DNA from 4 places in the Streptomyces sp. NBC_00223 genome. Region 3 is predicted to be linked to each of the others. Evidence: riboswitches for the same ligand, from Rfam matches in the RefSeq annotation. Region 3 holds a riboswitch; each other region holds the start of a gene.
The links. Region 3 has a riboswitch for cyclic di-AMP ahead of OHA30_RS12205 (transglycosylase family protein). Riboswitches for the same ligand answer to the same signal wherever they lie in the genome.
Positions count from the first base shown of each region.

Region 1: it holds a riboswitch for cyclic di-AMP, as region 3 does, so the genes downstream of both, OHA30_RS33240 (C40 family peptidase) here and OHA30_RS12205 (transglycosylase family protein) in region 3, are expected to answer to the same signal.
Region 2: it holds a riboswitch for cyclic di-AMP, as region 3 does, so the genes downstream of both, OHA30_RS22225 (C40 family peptidase) here and OHA30_RS12205 (transglycosylase family protein) in region 3, are expected to answer to the same signal.
Region 4: it holds a riboswitch for cyclic di-AMP, as region 3 does, so the genes downstream of both, OHA30_RS27805 (M23 family metallopeptidase) here and OHA30_RS12205 (transglycosylase family protein) in region 3, are expected to answer to the same signal.

Region 1 is NZ_CP108109.1:7,820,959-7,826,522, forward strand. Features, by position in the region: gene OHA30_RS33225 (GNAT family N-acetyltransferase) at 1-544, opposite strand, end outside; gene OHA30_RS33230 (TetR/AcrR family transcriptional regulator) at 578-1,213, opposite strand; gene OHA30_RS33235 (ABC transporter ATP-binding protein/permease) at 1,266-3,437, shown strand; gene OHA30_RS33240 (C40 family peptidase) at 3,496-3,987, opposite strand; cyclic di-AMP (ydaO/yuaA leader) riboswitch at 3,991-4,168, opposite strand; gene OHA30_RS33245 (hypothetical protein) at 4,577-4,894, opposite strand; gene OHA30_RS33250 (ATP-dependent Clp protease proteolytic subunit) at 4,901-5,536, opposite strand.
Region 2 is NZ_CP108109.1:5,220,588-5,226,151, reverse strand. Features, by position in the region: gene pcrA (DNA helicase PcrA) at 1-1,074, opposite strand, end outside; gene OHA30_RS22230 (C40 family peptidase) at 1,343-2,455, shown strand; cyclic di-AMP (ydaO/yuaA leader) riboswitch at 2,632-2,786, shown strand; gene OHA30_RS22225 (C40 family peptidase) at 2,794-3,885, shown strand; gene OHA30_RS22220 (class I SAM-dependent methyltransferase) at 3,973-4,704, opposite strand; gene OHA30_RS22215 (C40 family peptidase) at 5,226-5,564, shown strand, end outside.
Region 3 is NZ_CP108109.1:2,926,977-2,932,540, reverse strand. Features, by position in the region: gene OHA30_RS12215 (cytochrome P450 family protein) at 1-319, shown strand, start outside; gene OHA30_RS12210 (transglycosylase family protein) at 575-1,510, shown strand; cyclic di-AMP (ydaO/yuaA leader) riboswitch at 1,877-2,012, shown strand; gene OHA30_RS12205 (transglycosylase family protein) at 2,017-2,733, shown strand; gene eno (phosphopyruvate hydratase) at 3,025-4,305, shown strand; gene OHA30_RS12195 (FtsB family cell division protein) at 4,460-4,954, shown strand; gene OHA30_RS12190 (DUF501 domain-containing protein) at 5,032-5,564, shown strand, end outside.
Region 4 is NZ_CP108109.1:6,510,540-6,516,103, forward strand. Features, by position in the region: gene OHA30_RS27795 (M16 family metallopeptidase) at 1-624, shown strand, start outside; gene OHA30_RS27800 (M16 family metallopeptidase) at 642-2,006, shown strand; cyclic di-AMP (ydaO/yuaA leader) riboswitch at 2,238-2,388, shown strand; gene OHA30_RS27805 (M23 family metallopeptidase) at 2,403-3,326, shown strand; gene OHA30_RS27810 (GntR family transcriptional regulator) at 3,647-4,321, shown strand; gene OHA30_RS27815 (HPr family phosphocarrier protein) at 4,466-4,747, opposite strand; gene OHA30_RS27820 (bifunctional acetate--CoA ligase family protein/GNAT family N-acetyltransferase) at 4,901-5,564, shown strand, end outside.

The DNA.
Region 1 (5,564 bases), 4.9 Mb from region 3:
GGCCCAGCCCCCGGCCGCGCGCGTCCGGGTCCACCTCGACGGCGGTCTCCCAGCGCCCGGCGACCCCGCGCCCGAGGAGCACCGTGCCCCCGGGGACGGTCCAGGCCCGTACGCCGTCGCGGTGCCGCAGCGCGCGGACGATCCTCGGGTGGCCGCGGTCCTCGGTCTCCCGCAGGTCGAGCGGCGGAGGGCCGGGGAGCGGGGCCGCCACGGTGAGCAGGTCGATGTTGTTGACGCGGCGGCCGGTGCCGGCGGCGAGCGCGGTCAGGAAGGGCGGGTTGAGCGGCGCGGAGAGGTCGCCGGGCGGGAGCAGGGCGCGCAGGGCGGCTGACTCCGCGCCCGATTCCGCGCCCGATTCCGCGCCCGGGGCCGCGTCCGGTTTCGCGTCCGTGTCGGCGAAGACCACGGTGTGCGCGGTGAAGGCGATGACCCCGGCGTCCCGCGCCGACGGCTGCGGCAGGAAGGTGACCGTGCCGTCGGCGGGCGGGAAGGCGCCTCGGGCGGCCTCGGCCAGCATGCGCCGCAGGGACGCCGGTTCGCTCATCCGGCCATCATTTCAGCTGACCGGCGGGGTCGTTCAGCCGCGGGCGGCGGCCTCGACGAGCGCTTCCAGGTTGTCGAGATTCGCGGCGAATTCGGCGTCCCAGTCCACCGGGGGGATCAGCCACTCCGCGACCGCCCGATGGCCCGGCAGCGTGCCGCCGGGCAGTTGCCGGCCGCGCTCCCCGCGCGGGTCCGGCACGCCGGGGCCGAAGCGGCCGCCGGCCTCCGAGGCGATCCAGCCGAGCACGAAGGTGCTCACGAGCCGTTCCATGCGCGGCACCTCGGCCGGGGGGATGCCCGCGTCGAGGAGTGCGGAGTAGAGGAGATCGACGGTGGCCACCGCGTCCGGGGTGACGGCCGGCCGGGAGAACACCAGGGACGCCACCCACGGGTGACCGATCGACAGGCTCCGCGCGGTGTGCGCGAAGGCGCGCAGCCGCTTGCGCCAGTCCACGTCCTGCCCCATCTCGGGCGCGGCCTCGTACACCTGGGCGAGCACCCGGCCGAGCATCGCGTCCAGCAGGCCCGCCTTGTCCTTGACGTGCGGATACAGCGCCATCGGGGTGACGCCGACCGCCTGCGCGACGGCCCGCATCGACAGGCCGGAAAGGCCGCGTTCGTCAGCGATGGCCAGGGCCGCTTCCAGGATCTCTTCCCGTTTTCCGCTCATGCCTCTACAGTGTAGATCTATACGGTGTAGATCAACTTCTGGAGGGGTGACGATGCTGGTCGTCGAGGGACTGACGAAGAGGTACGGGAAGACGTTGGCGCTCGACGGCTTCTCGCTGGAGGTGCGGGCCGGGGAGGTCACCGGGCTGATCGGGCACAACGGGGCAGGGAAGACGACGTTCGTGGAGGTCACCACCGGTCTGGTGCGGCCCGGGGCGGGGCGCGTCACCGTCTGCGGGATCGACGCGCTGGCCGAACCGCGGGCCGCCCGCGCGCTGTTCGGCGTCGCGCCGCAGGAGCTCGCCCTCTACCCGACGGTCACCGTCCGCGAGCACCTGGGGCTGTTCGCCGGGCTCGCGGGGCTGCGGCGGGCCGCCGCAGCCCGCTCGGTCGAGGCGGTCGCGGAGGAGCTGGTGCTCGGGGACGTGCTGGACCGGCGGTGCGCGGTCCTCTCCGGCGGGCAGCGGCGCCGTACGCAGGCCGCCGCCGCGATGGTCGGCTCGCCGCGCGTGCTGCTGCTCGACGAGCCGACCGCGGGCGCGGACCCCGAGACCCGGCAGGCGCTGCTCGCGGCGGTACGGGCCCGCGCGGACGCGGGTGCGGCGGTCGTCTACACCACGCACTACCTGCCCGAACTCGTCGACCTGGACGCGACGTTGGCCGTGGCCAGGGCCGGACGCGTGGTCGCCCGCGGGGAGCGGGCGGCGCTCACGAGCGGGCTGCCCGGCGAGGTACGGGTCGCCCTCGACCCGGACCGGCCGCGGCCCGGGCTCCCCGCCGAGCTGGGTTCCCGTACCCGGGACGACGGGCAGGGCGGGCTGCGGATCGCCACCTTCGATCCGCCGGCCGACCTCGCGGCGCTCCTCACCGCCGGGTGCGCGCCCCTCGCGGTCGACGTCCGCCGCCCCGACCTCGACGACCTCTACGCGGCCCTCGCCACCTCGGCGCCCAAGGCCCTCGCCACCCCGCCGGGCACCGAGGCGGAGTTCGCCTCCGGCGGTTTCGTGGACGGCGGGCGGCAACCGGAGCCGGGCGCGGGTGTCCTCGCCGCCGGCCCGCCGGGGCCGGGCGCGGGCGGCCGGAAACCCGGCCCGGATGCTGTCGACGCGCGTATGTCCGTCGCCAATGTGCCCGGCGCCGCCGACGCCGCCGACGCGGCCGGGGCGGGTGGAGAGCCGGGCTGTTCCGGGATCCGGTCGCCGCGTGCCGAGGCGGGTCGCAACGGGGGTGTGCGCGTCTCGGATGGCGCCGGATCCCCGATCTCCGCGGCCGCTGCCACGCAGCGCCGTCCCGCCGTGACAGGCGTGGACCGGCACGCGGCCGTCTTCCTTCCGCCGGGCGGCGAGGAAGGGATTCGCCCTGGTGCCGACGCGGGGGCTGACTCCGCCGTCCGTGTGTCGGCCGCCGCCTCCGGGGTCACGTCGGCGGGTGAGCCCCGGCAACCGCGCGACCCGCGCGAGGGTGGCGGGGGCGCGCGGGGCGGGGTGGGGAGGGCCGGCGTGCTCGTGCGGCACAACGCCGCCGTGCTGCTGCACGAGCCCGGCCCGCTGATCGGCCGCCTCCTCATGCCCGTGATCCTGCTGCTCGCGATGCGGCCGCTCTACACGGCCGTCCAGGGGCCGTCGGGGACCGCGCTGGCCGTCGTCGGCTCGCTCGTGACGTTCTCGCTGCTCGCCCTGTCGATCGTGGGCTCGTCGATCCTGTCCGAGCGGGTCTGGCGCACCTGGGACCGGCTGCGCCAGACCCCCGTACGCGCGGGCGAGCTGCTGATCGGCAAGGCCCTGCCCGTGTTCGGCGTGCTCGCCGCCCAGCAGGTGTTCGTCCTCGGCTTCGGCGTGGTCGCCTTCGGAATGCGCGTGGCCGCGCCCGGCCTGCTCGTGGCCGCCTGCGTCGCCTGGATACTGGCGCTGCTGGGCATGGGCTCGGCCGCCGCCCTGCTCGTACGGAGCTACGGCCAGCTCATGGCCGCGTTCGACATCGGCGCCTTCTTCCTCACCACCCTCGGCGGTGTGCTCGTACCGCTGTCCACCCTCCCGGGCTGGATGCGCGCGGCCGCCCCGCTCTCACCCGGGTACTGGGCCGCCGACGCCCTGCGCGAGGCCGCCATGGGCCACGCGCCGCGTACGTACACGGACATCTGCGTGCTGCTGGCGATAGCGGCCGTCACGGGCACGATCGCCGTCCGGCGTGTCACCCGCGGCTGGGGCCGCGCGCTCGCCGTCTGACGGTCCGGGCCGGGCGCCCGACCAGGGCCCGGATCAGGCGCCCGGCCCGGACCCCGGCTCACCCGACCACCCGCCCGTACCAGACGCTGTTCGTCCAGATGCGTTCCAGCCGGACCGTGGTGCCGGTCTTGGGCGCGTGCCAGATGGTGCCGGCGCCGGCGTAGATGCCGACGTGGTAAACGGAGGAACCGGAGTGGAAGAAGACCAGGTCACCGACTCTTCGGGAGCCCACGGAGATGTGCTGCGTGCTGTTGTACTGCGCCGCCGCCGTACGCGGGAGGGACTTGCCCGCCGCCTTGAACGAGTACAGCGTCAGGCCCGAGCAGTCGAAGCGGTACGGCCCGGACGCCCCCCACTGATAGGGCGAACCCTTCTTCGAGGCCGCGATGCCGAGCGCCTCCGCGCCCAGTGACGCGGCCTCGGCCCGCTGGACGGTCTCCGGCAGCAGGGACGGTACGGTGACGGCCGCCGCGGTGAGCATGGAGGCGGCCCCGAGCCGGGTCAGCCGCGCGGACAGGTGAGGAGACGTGATGCGGTTGAGCGCGGTCATGCGCAACCCTTCGTCATCAGCCTGCGAAGGATGACCTGTCGGGTTCGGGCAGGCGAAGATGCCCGGCCGCGCACTGCGGCTTCACCCCAAGGGCCGGCCCGGACGCGTTCCGGGACCGACCCGTCGTGCTGGGTCCTCCGCTCCTGCCGCTGCACTCATGTCGACCTGGCATCCAACGCGTCGGCAGGACTGGGCATCCGCGCGGACCGCCCCGCCACGGCGGCGGGGGCTTGTCGTCAGCACGGATGGTTACCCACTCCACGCACTCGCGCGGTCACAGAAACGCGCGATGTGAGTCTCGTCACGCCTCCGCCGTCCGGGTGAGCGCCTGCGGCCCGCGCCCGCCGGCCGCCGTCGCCGTACGATCTGACCTGCGACGATCTCCGGGGCTCCCGGCCGGGCCCGGCCGCTGGCCGCAACTGTTCGACGGATTGCCGGAAGCGGCGGAATACGCCAATGGACTGAGCCGAGCCGACACCGGGTGGCGCAACCGGTGGCGCAGCGTCACGAATTCGGCGCCGCGACGGCACATGTCCGGCGGCTCACGCGTCCGCCGGTTCACGCGTCGGGGGTTCGCACCTCCGCGGCCTCACGCGTCCGGCGGCGCCGCGGGGTCGGGCGGCACAGCCACCTGACCGGTCCGCCGCTGCCCGTCGAGCACCCGCAGCGCGCGCCCGAGCGTGGCGTGGTGCATCTGGGTCTCACCGCGCAGATGCATCACGGTGAGCGCCTCCCGCAGTGCGACCGCCCGGCTCACCAGCGCCTGCGCGGCCCGCAGCGCGGCATAGGTGTCCGTGTTGCGGGACGGGTTGATCCGGCCGAGCAGGTCGACGACCTCCAGATAGGTGTCGATCAGCTCGCCCTCCGAGCGGGTCAGCGCCGGCAGCGGCGGCGGTTCCGGCACCACCGCGGGTCACCGCAGGCCGTACGCGGGGGTGTTGGCCTTGCGGCTGGTGGTCGTCCGGTCCACCAGGCCGTAGTCGACGGCCGCTTGCGCGTCGAGGACCTTGTCCCGCTCGATGTCGGCGCGGACCTGATCCAGTTCCCGGCCGGTGTGCCTGACCAGCAGCGTCTCCAACTGCTCGCGGGTGCGCAGCAGTTCATTGGCCTGGATCTCCAGGTCCGACACATCGCCCTGTACGGCCTCGCTCAGCGAGGGCTGGTGGATCAGAACACGCGCGCCCGGTGTGATCAACCGCTTGCCGGGCGAGCCCGCGGCCAGCAGCACCGCGGCGGCGGAGGCCGCCTGGCCGATGCAGACCGTCGCCACGTCGCAGGTGACGAACTGCATCGTGTCGTAGATCGCGGTCATCGCGGAGAAGGAGCCGCCGGGGGAGTTGATGTAGAGGTTGATGTCCTGCTCGGGCGCGGAGCTCTCCAGGTGGATGAGCTGGGCCATCACGTCGTTCGCCGACGTGTCGTCGATCTGCGTGCCCAGGAAGACGATCCGCTCCTGGAGCAGCTTGGAGTAGGGGTCCATCGTGCGGACGCCGTTGCTGCCGCGCTCGGTGAACTCGGGCAGGACGTAGCGGGCGGTGGGACGGAACACGGGTACGCACCTCCATCACTACAAAATG
Region 2 (5,564 bases), 2.3 Mb from region 3:
CTGCTCCAGCAGGATCGTACGGGCCTGCGGGTAGTCCTCCTCGAACTGGAGGATGTTGCGGATGGTCGCGCCCCGGAAGGCGTAGATCGACTGGTCCGCGTCGCCGACGACGCACAGCTCGGCCATCTCGTGAGCCGGCTCGCCGCCCTCGGCTCCGCCCGGCCCGACCAGCTCGCGCACCAGCGTGTACTGGGCGTGGTTGGTGTCCTGGTACTCGTCGACGAGGACGTGCCGGAAGCGCCGCCGGTAGTGCTCGGCGACGTCGGGGAACGCCTGGAGCAGATTGACCGTGGTCATGATGATGTCGTCGAAGTCCAGCGCGTTGGCCTCGCGCAGCCGCGCCTGGTACATCGCGTACGCCTCGGCGAGCTTCTTCTCGAAGGAGTTCTCCGCCTGGGCGGCGAAGGTCTCCTCGTCGATGAGTTCGTTCTTGAGGTTGGAGACCTTCGCGCTGAAGGACTTCGGCGGGAACTGCTTGGGGTCGAGGTCCAGGTCCCGGCAGACCAGCGCCATCAGCCGCTTGGAGTCGGCGGCGTCGTAGATCGAGAAGGACGAGGTGAAGCCCAGCACCTTGGACTCGCGGCGCAGGATGCGGACGCAGGCGCTGTGGAAGGTGGACACCCACATGGCCTTGGCGCGCGGGCCGACCAGCTCCTCGACGCGCTCCTTCATCTCGCCCGCGGCCTTGTTGGTGAAGGTGATCGCGAGGATCGCGCCGGGGTGCACCTGGCGGGCGCCGAGCAGATAGGCGATGCGGTGGGTGAGCACCCGGGTCTTGCCCGAGCCGGCCCCGGCGACGATGAGCAGCGGTCCGCCGGCGTGCTCGACGGCCGCGCGCTGCTGCTCGTTGAGCCCTTCGAGCAGTTGCGCGGGGTCGGTGGCCGGGCGCGGTGCGCCGTCCCGGTAGTACGCGTCGCGCTCGGGCGGCGGCCCGTCGAACCGGTCGCCGAAGAGGCTGTCCGGTACGTGCTCCGGCCCGCCGTCGTCCTCCGGCGGCGGGGGCGCGGAGTCGACCGGCCCATGGGCGGCGGAGTCGAGGCCGGCGAGGAAGTGTTCGTCAAAGAGGCTGCTCATCGCCTCCCGAGTCTAGGCGTCCCCACCGACAGTCCGGCCCGGTTCACCGAAGGACCCGGCGGAGGTGTCCGTACGGGCCCGCGGCGCCGCCCCGCGCCCGTCCCCTCGTAGCCCGTCCGCCACCCTCCGTCACAACTCTCCGCGATCGGCAAAAGATGACGAAAAGGTATCGGGCCTATCGGACATCGGCCTTTCCAGTGGTACCGGGCGTTGGCTACGGTTCCGCACCAACCGCATCCAGGCAGCGGCCGAGAGGAGTCCGCCCGCAATGGCGACACACCGTAAGGCCCGTACCGCGCTACTCAGCTCCCCCGGCCCGCGCGCGGCCGTGGGGCTCACCACAGCCGCCCTGGCCACCGTGACCCTGCTCACCGAGAGCGCGAACGCCGCGCCCGCCAAGCCCGCGCAGCCGTCGATATCCGAGGTGAAGGCGAAGGTCGACTCGCTGATGCACCAGGCCGAGGTCGCCACCGAGCACTACAACGGCGCCAAGGAGCAGACCGACCAGCAGAACACGAAGGTCAACAAGCTGCTGGCGCAGGCCGCGCGGAAGACACAGCAGCTGAACGACTCCCGGCGGTTGCTGGGCCAGTACGCGGCCGCGCAGTACCGGGCCGGCGGCGACGACTCGGCCGGGCGCTATCTGCTCGCCGCCGACCCGGAGAGCCTGGCCGACCAGGCCCATCTGACCGATGTGCTCGGCCGGCGGCAGAAGCAGGCCGTGGAGTCCTACCGGGTGCAGCAGGCCGCGGCCACTCAGCAGCGGATCGAGGCGGCGCAGAGCCTGGCGACCCTCACCACGCAGCAGGCCGGACTGCGGACGGCCAAGAAGGACGTACAGACCAAGCTGGGCGCGGCGCAGCACCTGCTCAACACGCTGACCGCGCAGGAGAAGGCGCGGCTGGCGGCGCTACAGGCCGAGCAGGAGGCCGAAGCGCGGGTGAAGGCGGCCGCGCTGGCGGCGAAGGAGAAGGCCGCGCGGCAGGCCGCGGCCGCCAGGGCCGAGGACGCCCCCGTGCCGGCCGCCAACTCCTCGGTCGCCGACCAGGCCATCGCCTTCGCGCGCAACCAGCTCGGGAAGCCGTATGTGTGGGGCGCGACCGGGCCGGACTCGTTCGACTGCTCGGGCCTTACCCAGGCGGCGTACAAGGCGGCCGGGATCGAGCTGCCGCGGACCACGTACGACCAGGTGGACGTCGGCACCCGGGTGTCGGAGTCGGACCTCCGGCCGGGCGATCTGATCTTCTTCTACAGCGACGTCAGCCATGTCGGGCTCTACATCGGCGACGGCCAGATGATCCACGCCCCGCACACCGGCACGGTGGTCAAAATCGCCCCGATCACCGAAATGCCGTTCTATGCGGCGGCGCGCCCGTATTGATCCCTTGAGGGCGATCGGAGCGCATTGGGCGGTAATGGGTAACGATGCCCCGCACAACCCGTAAGATCACAAAGCGATTTCGGTCACATTGCGATCTAAACTTCCCAAGCCTTGCGCCAGTTGACTACCGTAGCCCGCTAGGTGGCTCGTTCCCCGCCGGTGAAGGTGCCGGCAGCCAGCCGCCTCCGCCTAATCCGGCGACAGCCGGAACCGGGGACCCACCAGCAGTTTGGGGTGAATCGGGGCAGGCGCCGACAGGCGTCCGGCCCGTAGGGCTACCTTTCCGGCCCGAACCCGTCAGCTAACCCGGTCGGCGGCGCATGGAAGGAGTCGCCTCCTTGGCGTCGCACCGCAAGCCGCGCACCCACATACTCTCCTCGGCCGCTCCGCGTGCCGCCGTGGGTATCACCGCCGCGGCCCTCGCCTCGGTCACCCTGCTCAGCGAGAGCGCCACTGCCGCGCCGGCCAAGCCCTCGCAGCCCTCGATCTCCGAGGTGAAGCAGCAGGTCGACGACCTCAACGAGCAGGCCGAGATCGCGACACAGCACTACGACCAGGCCAAGGAGAAGACCGAGAAGCAGCGGGAGAAGGCCAACCAGCTGCTCACCCAGGTCGCCCAGAAGACCCAGAAGATGAACGAGACGCGGCGGGTGCTCGGCCAGTTCGCCGCCGCCCAGTACCGCGACGGCGGCCTGGACCAGACGACCCAGCTGCTGCTCTCCGACAACCCGGAGCAGTTCTTCCAGCAGTCGCACCTGATGGACCGGGTCTCCGCCACGCAGGAACAGGCGCTGGAGGACTTCAAGATCCAGCAGGAGCAGGCGTCCATCCAGCGTGCCCAGGCCACCGCGAGCCTGAACGAGCTGACCACCGCGCAGAACAAGCTCGCCACCGAGAAGAAGAACCTCCAGACCAAGCTGGCCGCCGCGCAGAAGCTGCTCAACAGCCTCAACGCCGAACAGCGCGCCAAGCTCGCCGCGATGCACCCGAAGGTGGCGCCGGTCTCGTCGTCGTCCTCTTCTTCCTCTTCTTCCTCCTCCTCGGCGTCGAACGCGAGCTACACCTACAACGGTCCCGCCTCCGGGCGCGCGGCGGCCGCGATCGCGTTCGCGATGGCCCAGCGCGGCAAGCCGTACCGCTCCACCGGCACGGGCCCGGACTCGTACGACTGCTCGGGTCTGACCCAGGCGGCCTACCACGCGGCGGGCATCACCATCGGGCGGACGACCTGGGACCAGGTCAAGGACGGCACGGCGGTCTCGCAGTCCGAACTGCGCCCAGGCGACCTGGTGTTCTTCTACTCCGGCATCAGCCATGTCGGCATCTACATCGGCAACGGCCAGATCGTGCACGCACCGCACACCGGGGCGGTCGTGGAGGTCGGGCAGATGAGCTGGATGCCGTTCGCGGCGGCGCGCCGGATCGCGTAAGGCGCCGCCTCCGGGCGCCGGGTCGCGTCACCGCCGCTCTCGACTGCCGAGCGCTCAGCGCAGCCGACGCTCTCGGCCGCCGAGCGCTCAGCGCAGCACCAGCAGGTCCATCCAGCTCGTCGCGGGCGCGTCCGGGTCGGCCGCCCGCAGCCGGGCCGTGCCGCGCGCGAACTCCTCGTCGCTCAGCGCCCGCAGCTTGGAGTCGGCGTCCCGGCGCAGCCGGTCCGCGTACTGCCCGAGGTTCGCGGCGCTCTCCTGCGGTACGGCGGCCAGGCTCACCCGGGTGAATCCGGCCGGCGCGAAGGCCGCGCAGACCTGCTCGACGCTCGCGTAGTCGGCGATGCCCCGGGCGGTCTCGGGGAAGAACCGCACCCGCAGGTCGTTGTCGGCCCGGCCGGGGAAGATGTTGCGGATCAGCACGGGGGCCTGCGGCCGGAGCGCCCTGCGCAGTTCGTGGGCCGCGGCCGTGAGGTCGCCGATGTGGTGCAGGACCGAGCCGAGCCAGGCCGCGTCCGCGCAGCCGTCGGCGACGGGCAGCGCCTCGGCGCGGCCGTCCAGCGCCTCGATGCCGGGCTCCGCCGGGATCAGGTCGCGCATCGCCGCCGCGGGCTCGACCGCGAGCACCCGGACGCCGAACCAGTCGCGCAGCGCCCCCGCGAACCCCCCGGTGCCCGCGCCGACGTCGAGCACGGTCATGCCCGGCGCGAGCCCGGCGGCAGCCTCGATCGCCGTACGCCACGCCGTGAGCCCGTCACGCGGGATCTCCCGGGCGAGCCGGTACTGCTCGGCGGTGTCACGGTCGTACGAGATGCCTGCCATCGGTGCTCTCCCCCTGAGTTCGCCGCGGTCCCCATGCCCGGCCGCCGCCGGGCCGCGCCGCCCGCGCAACGATAACCGGGGCCCGACGGCCGGACGCGGGGTGTCCACGGCCGCGCGCCGGGAGCGTGCTCCTGATCGCGGCCGCTCACGGCCGCGTTCGGGCAGCCGGGCGCCGGTGGCCGCAGCCCGGAGCGAGCGGCACCCGACCGCCGGCCTCGCCCCCCGTAGCACTTCTCTGCCGGTCCCGGGCCGGAGCCGGTCACTTCGGTCAGCGATTATCCGGATATGGGCGATTCACCCGTCGAACGGCGGTCGTTCATGATCACACCACGGCCGAAAGAGGGCAGTCCCGATCTCCTGGCCCGGCCCCTCCCCCGGGGAGCCATAGCGTCAGTCCCCGGGTGGCCGGCACCCATTGCCGTCCGAACGCGGACGGCACGGCCGCCCCAGCCGAGGTCCGGCGGCGCGCGTTCCCCCGTACGGGCGCCGCCGGACCCCTCTTGGAAGGAGTGACCGGCCGCATGGCCTCACACAGTCGCCGTCCCGCTTCGCGCAGGGCCTCCCGTACGACCGCCCGCGCGGCGCTCACCCTCGTCCTCGCGTCGGCCGCCTCCCTGATGTGGGGCGAGACCGCGCACGCCGATCCAGGGGCCTCGGTGGCCGGGACCAAGGCGAGGGTCGATGCCCTGTACCGGCAGGCCGAGCAGGCGACGGAGGACTACGACGGCGCGAAGCAGCAGTCGCACGCGGCCGGTGCGGCGGTGGCCGCGCTCCAGGACGAGCTGGCCCGCAAGACCGCGCGGCTCAACTCGACGCGGGACGCCATCGGTTCGATCGCCGCGGCGCAGTACCGCTCGGGA
Region 3 (5,564 bases):
GATCGCGGCCGGCGACCCGGTCCTGGTCGTGCTCGCGGCCGCCGACCGCGACCCGGCCCGCTTCGACGCGCCCGACACCGTGGATCTGGCCCGCAGGGACAATCCCCACCTCGGTTACGGACACGGCATCCACTACTGTCTGGGTGCACCACTCGCCCGGCTGGAGGCCAGAACCGCTCTGGGGACACTGCTGACCCGCCTCCCGGACCTGCGGCTCGCGGTCGATCCGGAGGAGCTGCGCTGGCGCGGCGGCCTGATCATGCGGGGGCTGCGCACCCTGCCGGTGACCTTCACCCCCGAGGCGTCGCAGTCAAAGTGACGTCGTGTCAGGAATGTGATCCCGACGTGACGCTCGCTACACCGACTTGTGATCCCTTGGCCAACACCGCTACGTTCTGCGGTCAACGCGAGGCACGAACGGCTCGCGGACGCGCCATGCCTCACCGACGCGCGGGTCTGGGCACGACGTCAACCCGCGCAGGCGCGTAAGGCTTTGACGAAAGGCGACCGCATGCTCTCGTCCGGTAACGGCCGGCACCGACGGCCCCGTCAGGCGCCGGCGGCCATGGTGACCGTGGCCGCGACAGGCGCGGGAATCGCGCTCCCCCTGCTCGGCGCGGGCGTCTCGCACGCCGCCGACGCCGGCACCTGGGACAAGGTCGCCGTCTGCGAGACCGGCGGCCTGTGGAGCGCCAACACCAACAACGGCTTCTACGGCGGCCTCGCGATCACCCAGGACACCTGGGACATGTACGGCGGCGACGTGTTCGCCGACCGGCCCGACCTCGCGTCCCGGGCGCAGCAGATCACCGTCGCCGAGAAGGTCCTCGCCGCCATCGGCCCCAACGCCTGGCCGGGCTGCGAGACCGGTACGGGGCTGCTCGACGACACCGCCACGCCGGATGTGGACCCGGGCGACACGCCCGCGCCCACCGCGCAGCCGTCGAGCCCCGCCGACAGCACGCCGGCGACTCCCACGACTCCGGTCACCACGCCCACCGCCGACCCCACCACGGCCCCGCAGACGCCTCCGGTGACTTCGGCCCCACCGGTCGCCTCCACCACGCCCGACGCGCCCACCGCGGACCCCTCCGCGCCCGTGGACACGACCGACCCCGGCGCGCCCGTCACCACCGCGCCCGGCGACCCGGACCCGACGGGCACCGCCTCGCCGGGTGGCGGACGCCACGCCAAGCCGTACAGCCCGACCGACGAGGAACTCGCCGCCGCCGACCGGGCGTCCCGGACCCAGGTCTACGCCGTCACCGAGAACGACGACGACACGGCGGCCACGGGCGACGGCACCGGCACGGCGAACGACGGCACCACCGGCGGCACTCCGCAGGTCCCTGGGAGCGACTACACCGTCGACGCGGGCGACTCGCTGTCCGGCATCGCGGCCGCCCATCACGTCGACGGCGGCTGGCGGCATCTCTTCGCGGCCAACCAGACGGTCATCGGAGACGACCCGAATCTCATCAAACCCGGACAGATCCTCAATCTCGGCTGAGGCAAAGGCTCTTAGCGCCCGAGAAGCAAAACGGACATACCGCTTTTCGGTCGCTCGGGAAGATGTGACAAGCGTCTCCTCGGACCCTGTGACCGTCTGCTCGCAGAGCGCTCAAATCGGGCCTTCCGACCTGCGCTTCTCCCTACCCGCCGGGTGGGGGAGCGCGGTTGGTGATCCACAATCGAATTATTGAACTACTCCCCGGGGTGTGCTTAACGTCTTATCGCTCGCCACAGCGAGCCCCGTTGGTACGGAACGCCGAGTCCTGCCGCCGGCCGACGGGAACAGTCGACGCGAAAGCGCCGCAGGCAGGAGCGGGGGACCCAAAGTCCTTCGCCGGACCCGGCCGTACGCCACGCAGCACCGGACAGCAGCCCGCTGCGGCACGTACGGCAAGGACCGGCTCGGGGTGAAGCCGTGGCTCCGTGTCCAAGCGGGGCCAGGCCGGGCAACTCACGTCCGAACCCGACAGCTGACCTCGTAGGCGTCGGTGAGGACAAATCATCATGGGTAAGCACCGTCGTGCCTCAAAGCTCGTCCGTTACACCACATATGCCGGAATGGTCGGGGCCGCGGCCGTCGCCGTCCCGCTGATCGGCGCCACCGCCTCCTCCGCCGCCTCGGTCGCCACCTGGGACGCCGTCGCGCAGTGCGAGTCCGGCGGCAACTGGTCCATCAACACCGGCAACGGCTACTACGGCGGCCTGCAGTTCTCGCAGTCCAGCTGGGCAGCGGCCGGCGGCCTGCAGTACGCGTCGCGCGCCGACCTGGCCACCAAGGACCAGCAGATCGCCGTCGCCGAGAAGCTGCTCGCCCTCCAGGGCCCGGGCGCCTGGTCCTGCGCCTCCGCCGGCGGTCTGACCTCCGGCGGCCCGGCCCCGGACATCAACCCGTCGGGCTCGTCGTCGTCCTCCTCCGGCTCCTCCACGCCGAAGCCGTCGACCCCCAAGCCGTCGACTCCCAAGCCCTCGACCCCGGCGCCCTCCACCACGACCCCGTCGACCGGCGGTTCCTCGTCGCACGCGTCGAGCGGCCACCACGCCTCGTCCTGGACCCGGCACGCCCAGAAGGGCGCGTACACCGTCGTCTCCGGCGACACGCTGTCCCAGATCGCCGCGTCGCACCACGTCAACGGCGGCTGGCACAAGCTGTACGAGCTCAACAAGAGCACCGTCAAGGACGCCGACCTGATCTACCCGGGTCAGCACCTGCGTCTCGGCTGAGCCGGCTCGTAGGGACACCGCCGTTCGGGCCCCGGCCCCGGCCGCGCACGCCGCGAAGGCAGGGCGCCGGGCCCCGGACAGCACCTCACCGAGACATCCGTACGACGGTCGGCCGACGCCCGGCTGAACGGCGGCCGACAGCTTTCCCACTCCCCGACCGGGCACGCACTCCCCCCGACGTGCCCGGTCGGGGTATTCCGTCTCAGAGGTCGGGCCGACGACCGGCGCGGGCCCGGATGCCGGTTAGGCTCGTCCCGATAAAGACGAGAAGACATCTCTGAAGGAGACAACGTGCCGTCCATCGATGTCGTCGTAGCCCGGGAAATCCTCGACTCGCGAGGCAACCCCACCGTCGAGGTCGAGGTCGGCCTCGACGACGGCAGCACGGGCCGAGCCGCGGTCCCGTCGGGCGCCTCCACCGGCGCTTTCGAGGCCCTCGAACTCCGCGACGGCGACAAGAACCGCTACCAGGGCAAGGGCGTCGAGAAGGCCGTCCTCGCCGTCATCGAGCAGATCGGCCCGGAGCTGGTCGGGTACGACGCCACCGAGCAGCGGCTGATCGACCAGGCGATGTTCGACCTGGACGCCACCCCGGACAAGTCCTCGCTGGGCGCGAACGCGATCCTCGGTGTCTCGCTGGCCGTCGCGCACGCCGCCTCCGACGCGTCCGACCTGCCGCTCTTCCGCTACCTGGGCGGCCCGAACGCGCATGTGCTGCCGGTCCCGATGATGAACATCCTCAACGGCGGCTCGCACGCGGACTCCAACGTCGACATCCAGGAGTTCATGATCGCCCCGATCGGCGCGGAGTCCTTCTCCGAGGCCGTGCGCTGGGGTGTCGAGGTCTACCACACCCTCAAGGGCGTGCTGAAGTCCCGCGGCCTGTCCACCGGCCTGGGCGACGAGGGCGGCTTCGCGCCGAACCTCGGCTCCAACCGCGAGGCCCTCGACCTGATCATCGAGGCCATCAAGCAGGCCGGTTACGCGCCCGGCCAGGACGTCGCGCTCGCGCTGGACGTCGCCGCGTCCGAGTTCTACAAGGACGGCAAGTACCAGTTCGAGGGCAAGGAGCTCTCGGCGGCCGAGATGACCGAGTACTACGAGGAGCTGGTGGCCTCGTACCCGCTGGTCTCCATCGAGGACCCGCTGTTCGAGGACGACTGGGCGGGCTGGAAGGTCCTCACCGACAAGCTCGGCGGCAAGGTGCAGATCGTCGGCGACGACCTGTTCGTCACCAACCCCGAGCGGCTGCAGAAGGGCATCGACAACGGCACGGCGAACGCGCTGCTGGTGAAGGTCAATCAGATCGGCTCGCTCACCGAGACGCTGGACGCGGTCGAGCTGGCCCAGCGCAACGGCTACAAGTGCATGATGTCCCACCGCTCCGGCGAGACCGAGGACGTCACCATCGCCGACCTGGCCGTCGCCACCAACTGCGGCCAGATCAAGACCGGCGCCCCGGCCCGCTCCGAGCGCGTCGCCAAGTACAACCAGCTGCTGCGCATCGAGGAGATCCTGGAGGACGCCGCGGTGTACGCCGGCCGCTCCGCGTTCCCCCGCTTCAAGAACTGAGCCACGGCGGGGCCACGCCCCTCGGCACCCCAGCCTCCGTACGTCCCCGCACCCGGTCCCGTACCGTGGTCGGGGACGTACTGGCATGACGTACCGGCGGGACACACCGGAATTCGCGGCATACCGGAATTGAGGACGGCGAGGGGAGTACGGCGTGGCGGCGGACCGGTTCTCCACCGCGGCCCGGCTGAAGGCCATCGGGCAGGAGGCACAGGCACGGGTCTACCGGGCGGCGGCCCGGCCTCAGGTGCGGCGCAACAGGCTCACCGGCCGCGCGGCCCTGCTCGCTCTCGTGCTGTGCGCGCTGGTGGTGGCCCTGGCCTACCCGATGCGGCAGTACATCGCCCAGCGCTCCGACATCGCCGACCAGCGCCGCGCGGCCCAGCGGGCCAAGGAGAAGGTCGAGCAGCTGCGCGAGGAGAAGGCCCGCTGGCAGGACCCGCAGTACGTACAGACCCAGGCCCGCGAGCATCTGCACTACGTGATGCCCGGCGAGACCGGCTTCACCGTGGTGAACCCCGGCCCGGCCGCGACCGATGACGCCGCCGAGCACCACCCGGCCAACGCCGCGGCCGCGCTGCGCCCCTGGTACGACAACCTGTGGGACAACGTGGACCAGGCCGACGCCGCCGCGGTCCCGCGCCGCTGACCCCAGGACCGTCACCGGCCCGCACGCCCCTTCCGCCTTCCCACCTCTTCCGACCGCACCCCGACGCAGAACGGCCCATGGACACCACTCCCGAACCCACCCCTCCCACCGAAGCCGACATCGCCGCCGTACGCGCCCAGCTCGGCCGGCCGCCGCGCGGGCTGCGGGCGGTCGCCCACCGCTGCCCGTGCGGCAACCCGGACGTGGTCGAGACCCAGCCCCGGCTGGAGGACGGCACGCCCTTCCCGACGCTGTACTACCTGACGTGTCCGCGCGCGGCCTCCGCGATCGGCACCCTGGAGGCGGAGGGCGTGATGAAGCGGATGACGGCCCGGCTGGCCGAGGACCCGGAGCTGGCCGCCGCCTACCGCGCCGCCCACGAGGACTACATCTCCCGCCGCGACGCCATCGAGGTGCTGGAGGGCTTCCCGAGCGCGGGCGGCATGCCGGAGCGGGTCAAGTGTCTGCACGTCCTGGCCGGCCACGCACTGGCCGCGGGCCCCGGAGTGAACCCCTTGGGCGACGAGACCCTCGCCCTGCTGCCCGACTGGTGGGCCAAGGGCCCGTGTGTGCCCGCGCAGACCGGGCACCCGCAGACGGAGAGCGCGCC
Region 4 (5,564 bases), 3.6 Mb from region 3:
GAGGAGGACGTGCCCTCGCGCGCCCTGATGGCCGCCTACCGGCTGCCCGAGGACGGCACCCGCGCGGGCGACGCCGCCGATCTGGCGCTGACGGTGCTGGGCGGCGGCGAGTCGTCCCGGCTGCACAACCGGCTGGTACGGCGGGACCGTACGGCGGTGGCCGCCGGGTTCGGGCTGCTGCGGCTGGCCGGGGCGCCCTCGCTCGGCTGGCTCGACGTCAAGGCGTCCAGCGGGGTCGAACTGTCCGCCATCGAGGAGGCGGTGGACGAGGAGCTGGCCCGGTTCGCCGAACACGGCCCGACGCCCGCCGAGATGGAGCGGGCCCAGGCCCAGCTGGAGCGGGAGTGGCTGGACCGGCTGTCGACCGTCGGCGGCCGGGCGGACGAACTGTGCCGGTTCGCCGTGCTCTTCGGCGACCCGCAGCTCGCCCTGACCGCCGTGCAGCGGGTGCTGGCCGTCACCGCGGAGGAGGTCCAGGCGGTGGCCGCGGCGCGGCTGCGGCCCGACAACCGCGCCGTGCTCGTCTACGAACCCACCGGCGGCGCGCAGTCCGGCGACGACGCCACCGAGCCGCAGGAAGACCAGGCCGCGATCGACCAGGACCAGGAAGAGGGCGAAGCGTGAGCGACACCGCCGCCGTCATGACGTTCCACCCGCAGCCGCAGGCCGGCGAGCCCAAGCCGTGGGCGTTTCCCGCGCCCGAGCGCGGCACCCTGGCCAACGGCCTGACGCTGCTGACCAGTCACCGTCCCGGCCGGCGGGTCGTGGCCGTCGAGGTGCTGCTCGCCGCGCCGCTGGACGCCGAGCCGGAGGGCCTCGACGGGGTCGGCACCATCATGGCCAGGGCGCTGTCCGAGGGCACCGACGAGCACACCGCCGAGGAGTTCGCGGCCGAGCTGGAGCGCTGCGGCGCCACCCTGGACGCGCACGCCGACCACCCCGGGGTCCGGGTCACCCTCGAAGTGCCCGCCTCCCGCCTGGACAAGGCCCTCGGGCTGCTCGCCGAGGCGCTGCGGGCCCCCGCCTTCCCCGACGACGAGATCAAGCGCCTGGTCGCCAACCGGCTCGACGAGATCCCGCACGAGCTGGCCAACCCCGCCCGCCGGGCCGCCATGGCGCTGTCCAAGGAGCTCTTCCCGGCCGAGCTGCGCTGTTCGCGGCCCCGCCAGGGCACCGAGGAGACCGTCCGCAGGATCGACTCGGCCGCGGTCCGCGCCTTCTACGAGGCCCATGTCCGGCCCGCGACCGCCACCGCCGTCGCGGTCGGCGACTTCACCGGCATCGACCTGCCGGCCCTGCTCGACAGCACCCTCGGCCGGTGGCGGGGCACCCCCGGCGAGGCCCGTCCGCGTCCGGCGATCACCGCGGACGACTCCGCGCGCGTGGTGATCGTCGACCGCCCGGGCTCGGTCCAGACGCAGCTGCTGATCGGCCGGACCGGCGCCGACCGGCACGACCCGGCGTGGGCCGCGCAGGTCCTGGGCACCTACTGCCTCGGCGGCACCCTCACCTCGCGTCTCGACCGGGTGCTGCGCGAGGAGAAGGGCTACACCTACGGAGTCCGGGCCTTCGCCCAGGTGCTGCTGTCGTCCGCGGACGGTACCGGCGCCGCGCTGCTGGCGATCAGCGGTTCGGTGGCCACCGAGGTCACCGGTCCCGCTCTCGCCGACCTCCGCCAGGTGATCCGCACCCTCGCCGAGGACGGGCTGACCGACGACGAGCGCGATGTCGCCGTGCAGAACCTCGTCGGGGTCGCGCCCCTGCGGTACGAGACGGCCGCCGCGGTGGCGGGCACGCTCACCGACCAGGTCGAGCAGCAGCTCCCGGACGACTACCAGGCCGAGCTCTACGCGCGGCTCGCGGCGACCGGCACGGTGGAGGCCACCGCCGCGGTGGTCAACGCCTTCCCGCTGGACCGCCTGGTGGTGATCCTCGTCGGAGACGCCTCGGCCATCGCGGACCCGGTACGTGAGCTGGGCATCGGACAGGTGACCGTCGTCAGCTGATCCGACCGTCGTACGTTCGCAGCCCGGAACCCCGGTCGCCCTCGTGGCGCCGGGGTTCCGGGCGTTTTGGTGCCGTGCGGGCGGTGCGGGGTGGTGTGGGCGCCGAAGGGTGATTGGTGCGCCTTGGTGTGGCGTCCACTACATATCAGCCGATCTGTTTGTCATACGCACGAGTGCCCGGTTAGCGTCAACGCCCGTCACCCGTCAGCACCAGCCGTGTCCTGCGGCCCCGGGTGCGCATCGCCGAGTCCCCGCACCCAGGGGAGCCGGGGACCCACGTGTCCTTGGGGTGAATCGGGACCCTCCGCCCAGCGGCGGTCCCGTAGGAGACCTTCCTGCTCCGAACCCGTCAGCTGACCCGGTAGGCGAGAAGGAAGGAAAGGAGCTCGCCTCCTCATGGCGTTCACCCCTCGACTGCCCGCGCCCAGCGGGAAGCACCGCCGTCCGCGCCGGGTCCGGGCCGGCGCCGCCGCCCTGGCCGGAGTGGCCGTACTCAGCGGGGCCGGGGCCTTCGGCGCCAACGCGATGGCCTCGCCCGGGCAGGCCGACCCCGCCCCCGCTCCGGTCCGCGACACCGCCTTCACCCGGGCCCCGGACGTCAGCGACTCGCTGGCGCACACCCTCGCCGCGCAGGCCGACGCCCAGCGCGAGGCCGCCGACGCCGCGCAGGCCAGGGCCGATCAGGCGCGCAAGGCCGCGCAGAAGGCTCAGGCGGAGGCCAAGGCGCAGGCCAGGGCCGAGGCCAGGGCGCGGGCGAAGGCGGCGGCCAAGGCGAAGGCCGCTGCCGCCGCGAAGGCCGCCGCCGAGACCAAGGCCCGCGCCGCGGCCGCGGCCAAGGCGGCGACGGCCGCCACACGTGACACGCTGACAGGCGCCAGCCGCTCCACCGCGCGTACCGCGCTCCCCGTGGACTCCGGCTACATGAAGCCGGTCGGGGACGCCGCGATCGGTACGGGTTACAAGGCGTCGGGTTCGCTGTGGTCGAGCGGTTCGCACACCGGTGTCGACTTCCTGGTGGGCTCGGGCACCCCGGTACACGCGGTCGCCGCGGGCACGGTGGTGTCGGCGGGCGCGGACGGCGCCTACGGCAACGACGTGATCATCAAGCACGCGGACGGCATGTACACGCTGTACGGGCATCTGACCCAGCCGCTGGTCTCGGCCGGCCAGACGGTCACGGAGGGTCAGGAGATCGGCGTCTCGGGCGCGACCGGCAACGTGACCGGACCGCATCTGCACTTCGAGGTCCGCACCACCCCGGACTACGGCTCCGACCTCGACCCCGTGGCCTACCTGGCCTCGCACGGCGTCACCATCTGACGCGTTCCCGCGTCGCGCCGCCGGTGGCGGCGCACCCCCGACCGAAGGCCCCGGTTCCTCCCGCCGGGGCCTTCGCGCGCGTCCGGAGGCATCCGAAGCGCGCGGAAGCACGAGGGGAGCGTCCGGAGCCGGGCAGTGGTGATCGCAAGCGCCGGCGGCCACCGGGCCGCCCGGACACCTTCCGCCCGCCTCCCCTCCCCGTCAGCCCCGGCCGGAAAGAGTACCGAATTCGGGGGCTGCTTTTCCATTCCCTCTTGTGCTGAAATAGAGTCGCGGCACAATACGGGGAAAGAACGGAGTCCTGCGATGCGGAATCGTACGTGAACGGGACGGACGGCACCGGCCGCCGTATCTCCGCCCAAGTGGTGTGCGCGGCGATCCGCGACGACATTGTCGGCGGTTTCTTCCCACCGGGCGGCCGGCTGACCGAGGAACTGCTCGCCCGGCGGTACGGGGTGTCCCGGGTGCCCGTGCGCGAGGCGCTGCGCACCCTGGAGTCCGAGGGCTTCGTCCGCACCCGCAGACACGCCGGCGCCTCGGTCGCCGAGCCGACCGAGCAGGAGGCGGCCGACCTGCTGGAGATCCGCGCGCTGCTGGAGCCGCTGGGCGCGGGCCGGGCGGCCCAGCGCCGTACCGACGCGCACCTGCGCGTGCTGCGCGGCCTGGTGCGGCTCGGCCAGGAGCGGGCCGGACAGGGGCAGCTGTCGGATCTGCCCTCGCTGAACGGCTGGTTCCACGAGACGCTGGCCCAGGCGTCGGGCAGTCCCACCCTGGCCGCGCTGCTCACCCAGCTGCGGCACAAGATCGCGTGGGTCTACGGCGACGACGGTTCGGCCCGGGCCGCGGAGTCCTGGGCGGAGCACGCGGCGATCGTGGACGCGGTGGCCCGCGGCGACGCCGAGCGGGCCCGCCGGCTCGCGGTGATCCACGCGGAGCGCGCCACGGCGGTGAGGACCCCGAAACCTTCCGTACACATGATGCGCCGCCGCGCTTAACAAAGGCGCCGTATAAAAGGTCATAGAATTCCGGAAGGCGCGTAAACGGAAAGGCGGGCCCGGACCTTCCATGGGGGAATGGTCCGGGCCCGCCGAATTCCGATGCCGTCCGTCGAATTACGGTTCCGCTCGCCGAATTACGGCTCAGACGGTCTCGGGAAGTTCCTCCAGGCCCTCGGCGACGAGTTTCGCGAGGCGGTCGAGCGCGATCTCCGCGCCCTCCGCGTCGGAGGAGAGCACGATCTCCTCGCCGCCGCGCGCGCCCAGGCCGAGCACGGCCAGCACGGACGCCGCGTTGACCGGTCCGCGGCCGGCCCGGGAGACCATGACCGGCACCCCCGCGGCCGTCGCCGCGCGGACGAAGATGGACGCGGGGCGGGCATGCAGCCCCTCGCTCCAGCCGACGTTGACGTGACGCTCCACCATGGCGTTGCCCCTTCGGGTCGTAACAGGTCGTTCCGGTGGTCCGGACCGTCGCCGCGCGCCCGGGACACCGCTCGCGCGTCCCCGTACGCTGCCCCCAGCGTGCCCTTTCCGCGGCGCCGACGCGAGTACGCCGCACCCGCATACGCTGGGGGCATGAGCCCGGAGCAAGCCCACCCGTATCCCGTGCACTGGGAGGCGGACGTCGTGCTGCGCGACGGCGGGATCGCCCGCATCCGGCCGATCGGCCCGCAGGACGCCGGGCGGCTCGTCGACTTCTACGAGAAGGTCTCCGACGAGTCGAAGTACTACCGCTTCTTCGCCCCCTACCCGCGGCTGTCCGACCGGGACGTGCACCGCTTCACCCACCACGACTACGACGACCGGGTCGGCCTGGCCGCCACCGTGGGCGACGAGTTCATCGCCACTGTCCGTTACGACCGCACCGACGCCGAAGGGCGCCCGGCGTCCGGCAGCGCGGGCACCCGCGCCGAGGTCGCCTTCCTCGTCCAGGACGACCACCAGGGCCGCGGGGTCGCCTCCGCGCTCCTCGAACACATCGCGGCCGTCGCCCGCGAGCGCGGCATCCTGCACTTCACCGCCGAAGTCCTGCCCGACAACCGCAAGATGGTCAAGGTCTTCACCGACGCCGGCTACACCCAGCAGCGCAGCTTCGCCGACGGCGTGGTCCACCTCGACCTCGATCTGTCGCCGACCGACGAGTCCGTCCAGGTCATGCGGGCCCGCGAGCACCGCGCCGAGGCCCGCTCCATCCAGCGGCTGCTGCGCCCGGCGTCCGTCGCCGTCGTCGGCACCGGCC